4 regions of the Streptomyces sp. NPDC028419 genome follow, and region 1 is predicted to be linked to each of the others. Evidence: riboswitches for the same ligand, from Rfam matches in the RefSeq annotation. Region 1 holds a riboswitch; each other region holds the start of a gene.
What was found. A riboswitch is a leader RNA that binds a small molecule or an ion and turns the genes downstream of it on or off. The one in region 1 is predicted to bind cobalamin.
Positions count from the first base shown of each region.

Region 1 (4,335 bases):
CGCCGTGCGCATGGCGCTCGTGCCCCACAGGGACAGGCCGACGGAGGCGGGCCATTCGCCGTTGTCCGTGCGGTAGCGGGTCAGCAGCGAGTCCGCGAGGGCCTGGCCGGTCTCCCACGCGAGGCGGGAGGGCACGGCCTTGGGGTCCACCGAGTAGAAGTTGCGGCCGGTGGGGAGCACGTTCACCAGCCCGCGCAGCGGCGAACCGGAGGGGCCCGCCGGGACGAAGCCGCCCGCCAGGGCGTGCACCGCGTGCGTCAGCTCGTCCGTGGTGGCCGCCAGGCGCGGGACCACCTCGGTCGCCGCGAAGGCGAGGATGTCCGCGACACCGGCCGGGTGGCCCGCGGAGACCGCGGCGACGGCGGACGGGTCCCAGTCGGCGGCCTCCATGGCCTCGACCAGGCCGCGGGCCGTGGCCTCCACCTCGTCCGCCGAGGTGCGGGTCGGCGCGGCCTCGTCCAGGCCGAGCGCCTCGCGCAGGCCCGGGAGCGCCGTCGTACCGCCCCAGATCTGGCGGGCGCGCAGGATGGACAGGACCAGGTTGACCCGGTCCGTGCCCGCCGGGGCGCCGCCCAGCACGTGCAGGCCGTCGCGGATCTGGGCGTCCTTGACCTCGCACAGCCAGCCGTCGACGTGCAGCAGGAAGTCGTCGAAGCCGTCGTCGTCGGGCCGGGCCTCCAGACCGAGGTCGTGGTCGAGCTTCGCGGCCTGGATCAGGGTCCAGATCTGGGCCCTGATGGCCGGCAGCTTGGCCGGGTCCATGGAGGAGATCTGCGCGTACTCGTCCAGGTGCTGCTCCAGGCGCGCGATGTCGCCGTACGACTCCGCGCGGGCCATCGGCGGCACCAGGTGGTCGACCAGGGTCGCGTGCACGCGGCGCTTGGCCTGGGTGCCCTCGCCCGGGTCGTTGACCAGGAACGGGTAGACGAGCGGCAGGTCGCCGAGCGCGGCGTCCGGGGCGCAGGAGGCCGACAGGCCGGCGTTCTTGCCGGGCAGCCACTCCAGGTTGCCGTGCTTGCCCAGGTGGATCATGGCGTCGGCGCCGAAGCCGCCGTCCTCGGCCGCGGCCTGGATCCAGCGGTAGGCGGCGAGGTAGTGGTGCGAGGGCGGCAGATCGGGGTCGTGGTAGATCGCGATCGGGTTCTCGCCGAAACCGCGCGGCGGCTGGATGAGGATGAGCAGGTTCCCGCGGCGCAGGGCGGCCAGCACGATGTCACCGTCGGGGTCGCCGCCGGTGGTGGTGCGTGAGCGGTCCAGGAACATGCTGCCGGGGGCCTGCCCCCAGTGCTCCTCGACGCCTTCGCGCAGCTCGCCGGGGAGCCCGGCGTACCAGCGCCGGTAGTCGGCGGCCGGGATCCGGACGGGGTTGCGGGCCAGCTGCTCCTCGGTGAGCCAGTCCTGGTCGTGGCCGCCCGCCTCGATCAGCGCGCGGATCAGCTCGTCGCCGTCGCCGGAGACCAGGCCGGGGATCTCCTCGACGGGCCCGAAGTCGTAGCCCTCCGCGATCAGCCGGCGCAGCAGCGCGACGGCGCTGGCGGGGGTGTCGAGACCGACCGCGTTGCCGATGCGGGAGTGCTTGGTGGGGTACGCGGACAGGACCAGCGCGATCCGCTTCTCGGCGTTCGGGGTGTGCCGCAGCCGGGCGTGGCGCACGGCGATCCCGGCGACGCGGGCGGCGCGCTCGGGATCGGCGACGTACGCCGGCAGGCCGTCCTCGTCGATCTCCTTGAAGGAGAAGGGGACCGTGATCAGGCGGCCGTCGAACTCCGGCACCGCGACCTGGCTGGCCGAGTCGAGCGGGGACAGGCCCTCGTCGCTCTCCTCCCACGCGCTGCGCGAACCGGTCAGGCACAGCGCCTGCAGGATCGGTACGTCGAGGGCGGCGAGCGCGCCCGCGTCCCACGACTCGTCGTCGCCGCCGGCCGAGGCCTCGGCGGGGCGGGTGCCGCCCGCGGCGAGGACCGTGGTCACGATGGCGTCCGCCGTCGCCAGCTCGGCCAGCAGCTCCGGCTCCGGGGAGCGCAGCGAGGAGACGTACAGCGGCACGGGCACGCCGCCCGCGTCGACCACGGCGTCCGAGAGGGCGTGCACGAAGGCGGTGTTGCCGCTCATGTGGTGGGCGCGGTAGTAGAGCACCGCGATCCGGGGACCGGCGGCGGGCTCCGCCGCGCGCTCCAGCCGGCCCCAGGTGGGGGCGGCGGCGGGCGGTTCGAAGCCGTGGCCGGTGAGCAGCACGGTGTCCGACAGGAAGCGGGCCAACTGCTCCAGGTTGGCGGGGCCGCCGTGCGCGAGGTAGGCGTGCGCCTCCGCCGCGATGCCGATGGGGACGGTGGACGCCTCCATCAGCTGGGCGTCCGGGGCCTGTTCGCCGGTGAGCACGACGACCGGCCGGGTCTGGTCGGCGGCGAGGAGCAGGTCGAGCCCCTCCTGCCAGGCGCGCAGGCCGCCCAGGAGGCGTACGACGACCAGGTCCGCGCCGTCGAGCAGCGCGGGCAGGTCGTCGAGGGGGAGCCGGGAAGGATTCGCGAACCGGTACGGGACCGGGCCGGTGTCCGAGGCGCGGGCACTGAGCAGATCGGTGTCGGACGTCGACAGCAGCAGGATCATGCGGCGGCGGGCCTTCCTCGGGGTTTCCGCGCCCCGGGCAGTGAGGACGACGGGAGTTCCTGACTCACCCGGAGGCGCCGTGGGCGACTGCCGGGTTCACAGTGGCGGGACCGCGCCGGATTCGCACCGGGCTTCCTCCCATGTCGCCGTCCTCGGCGATGACGGGCCGAATGGTCCGTCGAGGGGTCATCTTAGGTGCCGCGGCGAGCGAACGGCAGGTGGGGGGCCGTGCGGCTTGTGTGGGGGGTGGGGTGGCCGGGGCTCGTCGCACCCTGCGGGCGGCGTGCCTCCGGCGGGCCCTCAAGCGCCGGGCGGGCTGGATGTGGTTGGGGTGGGTTGTGACCTGCGGGCGGCGCGGCCTCCGGCGGGCCCTCAAGCGCCGGGCGGGCTGGATGGGGTGTGGTCTGTCGGTGGCGTGGGGTGCGGTGGTGACGGACACAGGTCGGGTGGTGCGGATCGTGGGTATGCTCGCCGCCATGCCCCCGCCCTCCTCCGCCGCGCCCCGGGACGAACCCGTCATACGGGACCGTGGTGACGCCTGCCCCGGTGCGCTGCGCCTGCACGCGGCGGACGACGGGCACCTCGCCCGGATCCGGATCCCCGGCGGTCTGCTCACGGCCGACGCGGCCGTCGTCCTGGCGGACGCGGCGGACCGGCTGGGCGACGGCCACCTCGACCTCACCTCGCGCGGCAACGCGCAACTCCGCGGCCTCGGCGCCGGCTGCGGCGGCGAGCTGGCCGCCGTGCTGACCGCCGCCGGACTGCTGCCCGCCGCGGCCGCCACCCACGAACGGGTCCGCAACATCGTCGCCTCGCCGCTGTCCGGGCTCGACGGACCGCTCCGCCCCGACGTCACCCCGTGGGTCGGCGAGCTGGACCGGCTGCTCTGCGCGAGCGACGCGGCGGCCGGGCTCTCCGGGCGCTTCCTCTTCGCCCTCGACGACGGTCGCGGCGACGTGACCTCGCTCGCTCCCGACGTGAACGTCCTCGGGCTGGGCTCGGGAACGGCCGTGCTGTGGACGCACGATGACACCGACGCGGTGGCGGTCGCGCACCGGGACGCGGCCCGGGCGGCGCTGGCCGTCGCCGAACACTTCCTCGACGCGGTGCGCGCGGCCGGCACCAAGGCCTGGCGGGTGAGCGAACTTCCCGCCGAACACCGGCCGGAGTCCGGCGAGTTGCTCAACCGATTGCAGGAGAAGGGCATTTCGGCGGAGCGGGCCCACGGCTTCAGGCGCCGCACCGGCCGCGGCCCCGGCCCCGGCGTGGTGGCGGGCCCGGACCCGGACCGCGTCGCGCTCTCGGTCCTCGCCCCGCTGGGGCGGCTGACCACCGCGCAGTGGCGCCTGCTGGCCGCCTCGGCCGCCGCCGCGGCCGGGTCCTTGCGGCTCACCCCCTGGCGCGGGATCGTCGTCCCGGGGGTCGACGCGGCCACCGCGCCCGCCGCCCTGGCCCGGCTCGCCGGAGCCGGACTGGTCACCGCGCCCGGCGGCCCCTGGGAGAACGTGACCGCCTGCACCGGCCGGCCCGGCTGTGCGAAGGCGCTGGCCGACGTACGGGCCGACGCCCGCGCGGTCGTGGCGGCGACGGGAGCCCCGGTCGCCCCCGCCGGCGGCGCGGCACTGCCCGTGCACTGGTCCGGCTGCGAGCGGCGCTGCGGACATCCGCGCGCGGCCGCCTGGGTGGACCTGGTCGCGGGGCCCCGCGGGTACGGCCTCGCGCTGGCGG
Region 1 covers NZ_JBVHUE010000027.1:38,684-43,018, forward strand. The annotation lists gene cobN (cobaltochelatase subunit CobN) at 1-2,607, opposite strand, end outside; cobalamin riboswitch at 2,648-2,779, opposite strand; gene cobG (precorrin-3B synthase) at 3,036-4,335, shown strand, end outside.

Region 2 (4,335 bases), on a different contig from region 1:
CGACGTGCCGGAAGGGGACGCGCTCGGCGTGCTCGCCCTTCTTGCCGATGTTGAAGGAGGACACCGGCCGGTGGTAGCCCATGACCCGCGTCCACACCTCGCAATCGGCCCCGCACCGCGGGCAGTTCGGCCGCTCGCCCGTGAGGTAGCCGTGATCGGCGCAGATCGAGAAGGTCGGGGTGACCGTGAGGTAGGGCAGCCGGAACCGCTCCAGGGAGCGGCGCACCAGGGACCGACAGGCCTCGGCGGTGGGGATCCGCTCCGCCAGGTAGAGGTGCAGGACCGTGCCGCCGGTGTACTTGGCCTGGAGTTCGTCCTGCCGCTCCAGCGCCTCGAAGGGGTCGTCGGTCCAACCGACGGGCAGTTGTGAGGAGTTGGTGTAGTAGGGGTGGGCGTCGGTGCCCGCCTGGAGGATGCCGGGGTAGCGAAGCCGGTCCTCCTTGGCGAAGCGGTACGTCGTCCCTTCGGCCGGGGTGGCCTCCAGGTTGTAGAGGTTCCCGGTGCGCTCCTGGAACTCCACCATGCGGGCGCGGACGCGGTCCAACAAGCGGACGGCCAGCGCGTGCCCGGCCCCGGTGGTGATGTCGTCCGCGTCCCCGGAGAAGTTGCGGATCATCTCGTTGATGCCGTTGACCCCGATGGTCGAGAAGTGGTTGCGCAGGGTGCCCAAGTAGCGCTTGGTGTACGGGAACAGCCCGCCGTCGATCAGGTCCTGGACGGTGATCCGCTTCAGCTCCAGGCTGTCCTTGGCCAGCTCGCACAGCCGGTCCACGGCGGCCATCAGGGCGTCCTCGTCGCCCGCGTGGAGGTGGCCGAGGCGGGCGCAGTTGAGCGTGACCACGCCGAGGGAGCCGGTCTGTTCGGCGCTGCCGAAGAGGCCGTTGCCGCGCCGGAGCAGTTCGGTGAGGTCGAGCTGGAGCCGGCAGCACATGGAGCGGATCATGTGCGGGGACAGCTCGGAGTTGATGAAGTTCTGGAAGTACGGGAGCCCGTACTTCGCGGTCATCGCGAAGAGCCGCTCGGCGTTCTCGCTCTCCCAGGGGAAGTCCCGGGTGATGTTGTAGGTCGGGATCGGGAAGGTGAAGACCCGGCCGGTGGCGTCGCCCTCGGTCATGACCTCGATGTAGGCCCGGTTGATCAGGTCCATCTCGCTCTGGAGCTCGCCGTAGGTGAAGTCCACCTCGGCGCCACCGATCACGGGGACCTGGTCCCGCAGGTCCTCGGGGCAGGTCCAGTCGAAGGTGAGGTTGGTGAAGGGGGTCTGGGTGCCCCAGCGCGAGGGCACGTTCAGATTGTGCACCAGCTCCTGGACGCACTGCCTGACCTGGGCGTACGTCATCGCGTCGAGGCGGACGTAGGGGGCGAGGCAGGTGTCGAAGGAGGAGAAGGCCTGGGCGCCCGCCCATTCGTTCTGGAGGGTGCCGAGGAAGTTGACGATCTGGCCGACGGCCGAGGACAGGTGCCGGGGCGGGCCGGAGTCGATCTGACCGGGGACCCCGTTGAACCCCTCGGTCAGCAGGGTGCGCAGGGACCAGCCCGCGCAGTAGCCGGAGAGCATGTCCAGGTCGTGGATGTGGAGGTCGCCCTCGCGGTGGGCGCCGGCGATCTCGGCCGGATAGACGCGCTCCAGCCAGTAGTTCGCCGTCACCTTGCCCGCCGCGTTCAGGATCAGGCCGCCGAGCGAGTAGCCCTGGTTGGCGTTGGCGTTGACCCTCCAGTCCCGGCGTTCCAGATATTCGGTCACGGTCTCCACGGCGTCTACGGCAGCGGTCACGGCAGCCCTCCCACGAGGCTCGGCACGGAAGTGTGGTGCGTTCGCCGGCAGGTGTCGGACTCGCGCGGCGCCCCGTCCCGTCGGGGGGAAGGGCGTGCGCTCACCGTTGCGGGGCAGTCCCGGATTCGCATCGGGTTCCCTGTTGCCTCGGTCGGGGCGGACATGAGCGAGCATGAGCGTGACCCCGCCGAACCGGCAGGGCCAACACTACATATGGATATGACCGCCCAGTGCGACCACTAGATAGTGGGTGACCTTCGTCCCGGGATAGGGTCCCAAAGTCCCTCCCGCGCCGGCGCCGCTACGACGCGCGACCGCTGGTGGCCCCGTAGTACTGGAGGTCCTGGACCGCGACCTCGCGGTCCACCGGGTACGACAGCTCCACCGCGGTCGAGGTGACCCCGTCGCGGACCGCCCGGGCGGAGCTGGTGCCGGAGCGCAGCTCCAGCAGGTGCGACCGGACTCCGGCGGGGGCCTCGTAGGCGTCCGCGTCCTTGCCGGTCACGGTACGGACGGTGGCCGGCGCGGTCAGGAAGCTGAGCACCTCCACCGCGTCCCGGGGCGCGGCGCTGCCCTTGCGCAGGGACATCACCAGGGACTGGGTCCCGGTCGGGTCGGCCGCGGCGAACTGGGTGCGCGAGGTCAGGTAGAGCGTGTCCCGGACGATCCGCGGCCAGGCGCCCGTCTTGAACCGGGTCAGGTAGTAGGAGGAGATGTCCAGGTAGGTGTGGCCGTTGTGCAGGGAGGGGGCGAACTGGCTGCCCTCCGAGTAGTCGTTCCAGGTGGTCAGCTGCACCCAGTCGGCGCCGTCGTCGATGGCGTGCGTCCAAGTGGAGCGCAGGGTGGCGGTGTTCCCCGCCTCGTCGTAGATCCCCTGATTGGGGCGGGCGTCCTGGACGGAGACCGGTTGCATCCAGATCTTGCCCGCCTCGTGCGCGCGCCGCACGTCGCCGGCCGCGCCGTCCTGGCCGACGTAACTCCGGCTGCCCCACTCGGAGAAGCCGTAGCTGATGGGCGCGAACCGCGCGCCGTGCGCGCCGAAGTCGAGGAAGAGCGGGACGAACGCGGTGCGGATGCCGTGCTTCGACTTCAGCAGGTCCAGCATCCGGGTCCACCAGCCGACGTCCTTCTCCTCCGCCTTGAAGGGGGAGACGACCAGCCGTCCGTCGTCCAGTCGGTGCGCGGCGGGCGCCGCGGCGAGCGCGGCGAGCGCGGTCGCGAGCACAGCCGGGTCGTCGGTCTTGAGGGAGGTCATGTCCGGCATCAGCATGACCTTGAAGTCGGGATCGACCGAACGGGCCGCCTCCATCAGGAGGTTGGCGCGGTCCCAGTTGGGGCCGGAGAGGGAGAGCAGGTCGAGGGTGAAGCCGTCGATCCCGGCGGCGCGGGCCGTGCGCACCTCCTGGCGGAGGTTGGCCAGCTCCCAGTTGCCCTGTCGGGGCGGCACGGGCGACGGTCGGTCGCGCAGCAGCCCGCCGTAGCGCTCGTGCTTGCCGTTCTCCCCCGCCGGGGCGAGGTAGTTGCGGGTGTAGTAGTCGCCGTCCGCGCTCGCGTTGTCGAGGGAGAGCGGGTAGGGGGTGAAGTAGTGGGCGAAGACCAGCTTCTTGCCGGCGCGCAGCGCGGTGGCGTCCGGCAGGTCGAAGGGCAGGGCGCCGGCGGGCCGCCCGCCGCCGCCCGCCGCGCCGGCGGCGTCGCCCGCGTCCGCGCTCCCCGACGCGGAGGGGTCCGGGCTCGCGTCGGGGGCGCCGGCGGAACCGCCGTGGTCGCCGGGGCCGGTGGACCAGGGCGCTCCGATGTCCGGCGCCGAGCGGTCGCGGCGGGAGCCGGCGGAGAAGGGGTCCCCGGCGAGGCCCGTCGCGGCGAACACCCCGACGAGGAGGAAGCCCGAGACGAGCGCGGCCAGCAGCATCCGGCCGCCGCGCGAGCCCGGGCGGCGCCGGTGCGATGAGGGCCGTCCCTGTCGCTGCGCACTCATCCGTCTCCCCTTCCGGAACGTGCCCGTGTCCGGGGCTGCACAGCAGTAGAGCCGATTCCCGACATCCGGACAACCATTCCCCCTCCGGTCGGGCCGGGCACGTACGTCACGGGGACCACGCCGACTACGCAGAGCGTCTCGACGGCCGGGGGACGGTCAACACCCGGTACGGAATGCGAAATTCCCCTGGCCTCACGGCACAACTGGCGCATAATCGACCGCACGCGGCTCGAATCAACCCTGGCGCCGCGCTGGGCCACGCATGCAATGGGGGGCATCGTGCCGATGGGGGATCCGAACGGGAGACAGGAACGGCCACCGGGGTGCACGGGGACGCTGCCGGCGACCTCCGCCGAGTTGTCCCGGCTGCTCACCGCCGTCCGGCGGGGGCGGGTGCTGACGGTGACGGGAGGGTTCGGCGCCCCGCGGAGCCTGCTGGTGCGGGAGATGGCCCGGCGCCTGACCTCCAACTTCTGCGACGGGGTGGCCGTCGTCACCCTCGAATACGCCTCCGGGGTCCGCGAGTTGGTGGGTGCGCTGGGCACCGTACCGGGGATCCCCTACCTGCCGCGCGGGTCGGCCAATG
Region 2 covers NZ_JBVHUE010000007.1:23,409-27,743, reverse strand. The annotation lists gene ACZ4UB_RS10690 (ribonucleoside triphosphate reductase) at 1-1,774, opposite strand, end outside; cobalamin riboswitch at 1,804-1,986, opposite strand; gene ACZ4UB_RS10685 (glycoside hydrolase family 71 protein) at 2,076-3,749, opposite strand; gene ACZ4UB_RS10680 (hypothetical protein) at 4,035-4,335, shown strand, end outside.
Region 2: it holds a riboswitch for cobalamin, as region 1 does, so the genes downstream of both, ACZ4UB_RS10690 (ribonucleoside triphosphate reductase) here and cobN (cobaltochelatase subunit CobN) in region 1, are expected to answer to the same signal.

Region 3 (4,335 bases), on a different contig from region 1:
TACGGGTCTGCGACCAGGCCGGCACCGGGCCGTGGCGCTCGGCCAGGTCCGCGGAGGCCTCGTAGGCGGCGAGCATGATGCGCTCGGCGATCTTCGTCGACAGGGCCTTGGCCTCGGCGGAGTCGAAGGGCAGGCGCAGCTGGAAGAAGACGTCCTGCAGGCCCATCGCGCCCAGACCCACCGGACGCCAGCGGGCGTTGGAGTTCCCCGCCTGCTCGGTCGGGTAGAAGTTGATGTCGACCACGCGGTCGAGGAAGGTCACGGCGGTGCGGACGGTCTCGTCCAGCCGCTCCCAGTCCATTTCGCCCGTCTCCGCGAGGACGAAGGCGCCGAGGTTGACCGAGCCGAGGTTGCAGACGGCGGTCTCGCCGTCGTTGGTGACCTCGAGGATCTCGGTGCACAGGTTCGAGGAGTGGACGACCTGGCCCGGCTCCGCGGTCTGGTTCGCCGTGCGGTTGGAGGCGTCCTTGAAGGTCATCCAGCCCTGGCCGGTCTGCGCGAGGGTGCGCATCATCCGGCCGTACAGGTCGCGGGCGGGCATGGTCTTGCGGGCCAGGCCCGCGGCCTCGGCCTTGTGGTAGGCGGCGTCGAACTCGTCGCCCCACAGGTCGACCAGCTCGGGCACGTCGGCCGGGGAGAAGAGCGACCACTCGGCGTCCGCGTTCACGCGGCGCATGAACTCGTCCGGCACCCAGTGGGCGAGGTTCAGGTTGTGCGTGCGGCGCTGGTCCTCGCCGGTGTTGTCGCGCAGCTCCAGGAACTCCTCGATGTCCGCGTGCCAGGTCTCCAGGTAGACGGCGGCGGCGCCCTTGCGGCGGCCGCCCTGGTTCACGGCGGCGACGGAGGCGTCGAGGGTCTTGAGGAACGGCACGATGCCGTTGGAGTGCCCGTTGGTGCCGCGGATCAGCGAACCGCGGGCGCGGATGCGGGAGTACGACAGGCCGATGCCGCCCGCGTGCTTGGAGAGGCGCGCGACCTGGTGGTAGCGGTCGTAGATCGAGTCCAGCTCGTCGAGCGGGGAGTCCAGCAGGTAGCACGAGGACATCTGGGGGTGCCGGGTGCCGGAGTTGAAGAGCGTGGGGGAGGACGGCAGGTAGTCGAGGCGGCTCATCAGCCGGTAGAGCGAGGCCACTTCCTCGACGGCCTGGACGCTCGTTCCATTGGGCGCGGTGTTGTCGGCCAGGCCGCAGGCCACGCGCAGCATGAAGTGCTGCGGGGTCTCGACGACCTGACGGGTGATCGGGTGGCGCAGCAGGTAACGGCTGTGCAGGGTGCGCAGGCCGAAGAAGCCGAAGCGGTCGTCGGCGCCCTCGGCGATCGCGTGCTCGACCAGCGCGTTCAGGCGGGCGGCGTGCGCCTCGACGAACTCGGCGGTGCGATCGGCGATCAGGCCCTCGCGGTGACCGACGGCGACGGACGCCGAGAAGGAGGTGGCCCCCTGGCCCGCGGCCTCTTCGGCGATGGCCAGCGTCAACAGACGGGCGGCCAGCCGGGAGTACTGCGGGTCCTCCGAGATCAGGCCCGCGGCGGCCTCGGTCGCCAGCCCGCGCAGCTCGGCCTCGTCGGCCACGGCGCTGCGGCCCCGCAGCGCGGCGGCGGCGACCCGGCCGGGGTCGGTGTCGACCAGGTCGACGGTGAGGTCGGTGAGGGTGCGCAACAGCGCGGCGCCAGGCCCCTCGGTGGCCTCGGGCTGGGCGGACTCGGCGCGCGGTGCGGCAGGCGCGATGGTCACGTGGGGGGCTCTCCCTCGCTCGGCTCCGGAAGGCTCGGAGGCGGGAAGCGGAGGGCGGCCATGCGCGCGTTCGGACGCGCGGATCCGGGCAGGCCGGTCGCGCGTCAGCACATGACGTCCACCGGCCCAACCACGAGGCCCGGACGTGTCGGCGTCCGGACCGGTCGGTCCGGGCGCGCTGTCGGCAGGTCCTCGGACTTGCGGCAGCCCCAATGGGTGATTGGGTGCGTTTCATACCGTTGCGGGACAGTTCCGGATTCGCACCGGATTCCCCTGCGGCGACAGCGAGCACGAGCATACATGTGGGGGCCGCCCCGTGCGCGACCCCCCACATGTTGTGTCGGCGTGGCTACAACTCCACGCGGTACGTCAGGAGGGGGACGCTCGGGACCGGCGCCCAGTCCCGTTCCGGGGTCCGGGTGAAGCCCAGGCGCTCGTAGATCCTGTGGGCCCCCAGCATGGCCGCTTTGGTGGACAGGACCAGGTGGGTGACGCCCTCCAGCTCGCGTGCGCGGGCCATGCAGGCGCGCACCAGGGCCTCGCCCGCGCCGCGCCCGCGGGCCTCCGACGCGACCGCCAGCATCCGGAATTCCGCCTCGCGGGGACCGGCGATCTCGGCAAGTGGACTGCCGGGTGCGGCGAAGGTCACTCCGCCGAGCAGCCGACCGTCGTGCACGGCGACGAGCACCTCGGCCCCGGCGGCCCGCGCCGCGACGTCCCGCAGCACGGCGAGGTAGAACGCGCCGCTCTCGGGCCCCAGCAAGCCGTCGTCCAGATAGGCCCGCGCGGTGATCTCGCCCAACTCTTCGTACTCGGCGGGCAGCGCCGCCCGGATGGTGATGTCCATGGCGTCGAGTGTGCGGGACGTGTGTCGGTGGGCGGCGCTACCGTCGTAAAGGAGCACCGTCGAGGAAGGCAACGGCCGCGCCATCCCGGGCGTGGTGCTCGCGCACGAGGGCGCGTTCGTCGGACAGGGTGACTGGGCGGATCCGAGCCCGATCCTGATGGCCGTCGAGGTGACCTCTTGGGACTCCGATACGGAACGGCGCGATCGGATCGAGGAGCCCCTCGCCTATGCGCAGACGGGCATCCCCGTCTACCTGCTGATCGACCGCTCCAAGGGCCTGGTCCTCGTCCACAGCGACCCGGACGGTGCCGGCTACGAGACCGTGCGCACCGCTGCCTTCGGGCGAGAGGCCAAGCTCCCCGACCCCGTCAGCATCACCCTGGACACCGAGCCCCTCAAGGACTGGGTGCGTTGAGTACGCCGCAGGGCCCCCGTCCGGGAGGGACGGGGGCCCTGCGCGCACCTCTCAGCAGCAGCGGAAGCCCTCGCGGGGGTCCGCCTCGCGGGAGTCGGTGCGGGCCCGCTCGAACTCCCGGCGGGTCGGCACCTCGGCGTGCGGGTCGTGGCCGCGCGCGTGGGCGACGTAGCGCTCGTAGGCGGACTCGCCCGAGAACTCGCGGACGTAGAACCGGATCCGGCCCAGCGCCGCCCGGAGCGTGCTCACGACACCGGTTCCTTGACCCGGCCACCGCCCGTGTCCAGGCCCGCGGCGGCCAGCTCCGCCTTCTCGGCGGCCGTCGGGATCAGACCGGCCGGCGCGATGATCTTCGACTCGGTCCACGGGACCTCCGAGAGCGTCGTGCCCTGCGGGTCGCGGACGGCCTTCAGGCAGGTCCGGGCCGCGTCCAGCAGGACGATGACGATCAGGATCGCGAAGACGGCGGAGAGGACTCCGTCGACCGTGGCGTTGGTGACCACGGTGTGCATCTGGTCCATGGTCTTGGCGGGCTTGAGGACCTTGCCCGCGTCGATGCCGGCGAGGTACTTGTCGCGCTGGGCGAAGAAGCCGATGGTCGCGTCGTCCGAGAAGATCTTCTGGTAGCTGGCGGTGAGCGTCACGGCCACGTCCCAGGCGAGCGGGACGGCGGTCACCCAGGCCCACTTGAGCCGCCCCGACTTCACCAGCAGCGTGGTGCAGACGGCGAGCGCGACGGCGGCCAGCAGCTGGTTGGCGATGCCGAAGAGCGGGAAGAGCTGGTTGATGCCGCCCAGCGGGTCCTTCACGCCGACCCACAGGAAGTAGCCCCAGCCGCCGACGACGATCGCGCTCGCGAACCAGACGCCCGGCTTCCAGCTGACGTCCTTGAAGGACTTGTGCACATTGCCCAGGGTGTCCTGGAGCATGAAGCGGCCGACCCGGGTGCCCGCGTCGACCGTGGTCAGGATGAACAGGGCCTCGAACATGATGGCGAAGTGGTACCAGAACGCCTTCATCGCGGTGCCGCCCACGACGGACGAGAAGATCTCCGACATCCCGAGTGCGAAGGTCGGCGCGCCACCCGTGCGGGAGAGCAGGCTGGTCTCGCCGATGTCCTTGGCGGCCTGGGTCAGGGCGTCCGGGGTGATCGAGAAGCCGAGGCCGCCGATGGCCTGGGAGGCCTCCAGGGCCGTGGTGCCGATCCGGCCGCTGGGGGCGTTCACCGCGAAGAAGAGGCCCGGCTCGATGATGCAGGCCGCGATGACCGCCATGATCGCGACGAAGGACTCGGTCAGCATGGCGCCGTATCCGATGACCCGGACCTGGGTCTCCTTCTGG
Region 3 covers NZ_JBVHUE010000010.1:223,129-227,463, forward strand. The annotation lists gene ACZ4UB_RS14845 (ribonucleoside-diphosphate reductase subunit alpha) at 1-1,732, opposite strand, end outside; cobalamin riboswitch at 1,899-2,030, opposite strand; gene ACZ4UB_RS14850 (GNAT family N-acetyltransferase) at 2,082-2,579, opposite strand; partial or broken gene ACZ4UB_RS14855 (Uma2 family endonuclease) at 2,653-2,994, shown strand; gene ACZ4UB_RS14860 (YbdD/YjiX family protein) at 3,046-3,243, opposite strand; gene ACZ4UB_RS14865 (carbon starvation CstA family protein) at 3,240-4,335, opposite strand, start outside.
Region 3: it holds a riboswitch for cobalamin, as region 1 does, so the genes downstream of both, ACZ4UB_RS14845 (ribonucleoside-diphosphate reductase subunit alpha) here and cobN (cobaltochelatase subunit CobN) in region 1, are expected to answer to the same signal.

Region 4 (4,335 bases), on a different contig from region 1:
CGATCAACTGGGACGGTTCGAAGGGCTGGAGCTTCGGCGACAACGTCAAATCCCTCCAGAACCGCTGACCGCCCGCCGCCCGCCGCTGATCGTCGGCAATGGATGTCCTGACATCCTGTGAGGTATGGCGACACTCAACGGAAAGCCCGTTTCCACCGACGACCTGCTGCCCCTGGCCCTGGTCAACGTCGGTCACTTCACGTCCATGCGCGTCGACGAGGGCGCCGTGCGCGGGCTGGAGCTGCACATGGCGCGGCTCGCGAGGGACTGCGAGGTCGTGTGCGGCGCCGACCTGGACACCGGGCGCGTGCGCGCGTACGTCCGGGAGGCGCTGCACGGGCAGACGCGGCCCTGCGTCGTCCGGGTGACCGTCTACGACCCCGCGGTCGACATGGGGCACCTCGCGGCGCCGGGGGACCCGCGGGTCCTGGTCACCGTGCGCGGAGCCGGCGCGTTGCGCGCGCCGGCTCCGCTGCGCGCCAAGAGCGTGCCGTACGAGCGGGAGCTGCCCGAGGTGAAGCACGTCGGCCTCTTCGGGGCCCTGCACACCCGGCGCGGTGCCCAGCTCACCGGCTTCGACGACGCCCTGTTCGTCGGACGCGACGGACTCGTCAGCGAAGGCGCCACCTGGAACGTCGGATTCGTCGACGCCGACGGCGGCGTCGTGTGGCCGCAGGCTCCGGTCCTGCCCGGAGTCACCAGGGCGCTGCTCCAGCAGCGCGCCGCACACCGGGTCGCCCCCGTGACCCTGGAAGAGGCGAAGGGCATGGCGGCCGCCTTCGCGACGAACACCAGCATCGGCGTCCGGGCGATCGCCGCGATCGACGACACCGCACTGCTCGCCGAGCACCCCGTGCTGGACCGGCTCCGCGAGGCCTACCTGTCCGTTCCCGGCGAGAGGCCGTAGGGCCGCCGGTCCCGCGACACGGGCCGTCGATGTCAGGCCATGCGGGCGCCCAGGGTGCGCACCACCTGGGTCAGGACCTTCTCGCGCCAGTTCTCCTCGGTCTCGGGGTACTTCCCGACGCCGTCCGCGGTCGAGGAACCGCTCACTTCGAACTGGTAGGGGCCCTGGTGGCAGATCATCGTGGTCGTCGTGCCCCGGGTGTAGCAGCCCGCCGTACCGAGGGAGTTCCCCAGGTCCCGGAACTTCTTGGTGTCCTGGCCGGACCGCTTCGCCTCCTCGTCGCGGTCCTCGGCGTAGGCGTTCGCCACGAGCGCGGGATCGGCGACGGTCTTGAAGACGATGCGGACGCTGCTGTTGTGCTTGCCCTTGTACTTGGCCGGCAGCCCGAACTCGGTCTTGCAGCCGCCGGCCGGTACGTCGCCCGTGGTGCCGGGATCCGACGTGGCGAGCGGGTTGAAGTTGATGACGGTCACCTTGATCGGCGTCCGCTGGAAGTCCTTGGCCTGCGGCAGGATCGCGCGGACCTCCTCGTCGCCGAGTACCTCGCACGCGTTGGGCCACTGCGCCAGCGGCACCGAACCCCCCGCGGGGGGACGCGCCTCCAGCTTCGCACCGGAGGGCTTGGCGGACTCGAACTTCAGGGCCGGCGGCTCGCTGCTGCAGCCGGCCAGTACGGCCGCGGCGGACGCGACCGCCGCGACGGCCAGGACGCCACGGCTCGGTTTCATGGTGGGCATGGTCAACTCCCCTATGTGGACACGGGGGATCCCCCCTCTACCGGGCCCATTCTGGACGTGCGCGCCCGATCCCTCCCGCCGAAGCCGCCATGCGCCCTGTGATCTTCCCGACAGCGGGACCGCCGTCCGCGCGTCGACCGCGGAGTGTCTCATCTCACCGTCCGCGATGTGGTCAACATCCGCCCCGCCGCGCCGCGTCGACCTAAGCTGACCCCCAGCAGCTGGTTCGCCCCGTCCGCCAGGCGGGATGCGTCGTAAGAGGGAACCCGGTGGGAATCCGGGACTGCCCCGCAGCGGTGAGCGGGAACGACCGCCGTCATACGCACTGGGACCGGATCACGGTCCTGGGAAGCGACGGCCACTAGGAGCCCGCCGGGAGACCGGCAGGCGCGCCCGCAAGTCCGAAGACCTGCCCGTTGCCCGCGCACGCACGGTCGTGCGCGGATTTCCTGGTGACCTCGTGGGCGGGTCGGTCGGGGGCGCCCCGGACCCGCTCCGGGGAACGACGGACGGTCGCAGCCGGTGCCTCGCGCACGGCGGTGCGACGGGCCGTCCGCTCCGCCACCCCTTCGCGCCTCGCGTCCGTCACCGGGACTCATGGAGACGTACTCGCGAAGGAGAGTTCCGTGACACCCCAGCACACCACCCGTTCCACCACCTCCGCGGCCGCACCGGACCCGGCCGTACGGGCCACCGTCCACGGCTACCCCCGGCAGGGGCAGAACCGGGAACTGAAGAAGGCCGTCGAGGGCTACTGGAAGGGCCGGGTCGACGCCGACGCCCTCCGGGAGACCGCCGCGACCCTGCGCCGGACCCACTGGCAGCAGCTGGCCGAAGCGGGCATCGGCGAGGTGCCCACCGGTGACTTCTCGTACTACGACCACGTCCTCGACACCAGCGTCATGGTCGGCGCCGTCCCGCCCCGCCACCGCGCCGCCGTCGCGGCGGACGCCCTGGACGGCTACTTCGCCATGGCCCGCGGCACCCAGGACGTGGCGCCGCTGGAGATGACCAAGTGGTTCGACACCAACTACCACTACCTGGTCCCGGAGCTGGGCCCCGACACCGAGTTCACCGCCGACTCCGCCCGGCAGGTCGCCGAGCTGGGGGAGGCCCTGGCGCTCGGGCTGAACGCCCGCCCGGTGCTGGTCGGACCGGTCACCTACCTCCTGCTGGCCAAGCCCGCCCCGGGCGTGCCCGACGACTTCCAGCCGATCACCCTGCTCGACCGGCTGCTGCCCGTCTACGCCGAGGTGCTCGCCGACCTGCGCGCGGCGGGCGCCGAGTGGGTCCAGCTCGACGAGCCGGCCCTGGTCCAGGACCGCACCCCGGCCGAGTTGGGCGCGGCCGCCCGCACCTACCGCGAGCTGGGCGCGCTGGCCGAACGCCCCAAACTGCTCGTCGCCTCGTACTTCGACCGGCTCGGCGAGGCCCTGGCGGTCCTGGCCAAGGCGCCCGTCGACGGTCTCGCCCTCGACTTCACCGACCGGGCCGCCGGCAACCTCGCCGACCTGGCCGCCGTCGGCGGCCTGCCCGGCAAGCGCCTGGTCGCGGGCGTGGTCAACGGCCGCAACGTCTGGATCAACGACCACGAGGCCTCCCTCGCCACGCTCGGCACCCTGCTCGGTCTCGCGGGCAGCGTCGACGTCTCCTCCTCCTGCTCCCTCCTGCACGTCCCGCTGGACGTCACCGCCGAGCGCGACGTCGACCCCCAGGTGCGGCGCTGGCTGGCCTTCGCCCGGCAGAAGACCACCGAGATCACCGTCCTGGCCCGCGGCCTCGCACAGGGCACGGACTCCATCGCCGCCGAACTCGCCGCGAACCGCGCCGACCTCGCCTCCCGGGCGCACTCGCCGATCACCCACGACCCGGCCGTGCGCGCCCGCACCGCCGCCGTCACCGACGCCGACGGGCGCCGCTCCCAGCCCTACGCGCGGCGGGCCGCGGCCCAGCGGGCCCACCTCGGCCTGCCCCTGCTGCCCACGACGACCATCGGCTCCTTCCCGCAGACCACCGAACTGCGCACCGCCCGCGCCGACCTGCGCGCCGGACGGCTCGACGAGGCCGGCTACGAGCGCCGCATCGAGGCCGAGATCCGCGAGGTGATCGCCTTCCAGGAGAAGACCGGCCTCGACGTCCTCGTGCACGGCGAACCCGAACGCAACGACATGGTCCAGTACTTCGCCGAGCAGTTGACCGGCTACCTGGCCACCCAGCACGGCTGGGTCCAGTCCTACGGCACCCGCTACGTCCGGCCGCCGGTCCTGGCCGGGGACATCTCCCGCCCCGATCCGATGACCGTGCGCTGGACCTCGTACGCGCAGGCGCAGACGGCGAAGCCGGTCAAGGGCATGCTGACCGGCCCGGTCACCATGCTCGCCTGGTCCTTCGTCCGGGACGACCAGCCCCTCGGCGACACGGCCCGCCAGGTCGCGCTCGCCCTGCGCGACGAGGTGAACGACCTGGAGGCGGCGGGCACCTCGGTCATCCAGGTCGACGAGCCGGCCCTGCGCGAGACCCTGCCGCTGCGCGCCGCCGACCACGCCGACTACCTGGCCTGGGCCACCGAGTCCTTCCGGCTCAGCACCGGCGGCGTCCGGCCGGACACCCAGATCCACACCCACATGTGCTACGCCGAGTTCGGCGACATCGTCGCGGCCATCGAGGACCTCGACGCCGACGTGATCAGCC
Region 4 covers NZ_JBVHUE010000003.1:81,103-85,437, reverse strand. The annotation lists gene ACZ4UB_RS04810 (carbohydrate binding domain-containing protein) at 1-68, shown strand, start outside; gene ACZ4UB_RS04805 (aminotransferase class IV family protein) at 125-907, shown strand; gene ACZ4UB_RS04800 (hypothetical protein) at 940-1,635, opposite strand; cobalamin riboswitch at 1,850-2,075, shown strand; gene metE (5-methyltetrahydropteroyltriglutamate--homocysteine S-methyltransferase) at 2,271-4,335, shown strand, end outside.
Region 4: it holds a riboswitch for cobalamin, as region 1 does, so the genes downstream of both, metE (5-methyltetrahydropteroyltriglutamate--homocysteine S-methyltransferase) here and cobN (cobaltochelatase subunit CobN) in region 1, are expected to answer to the same signal.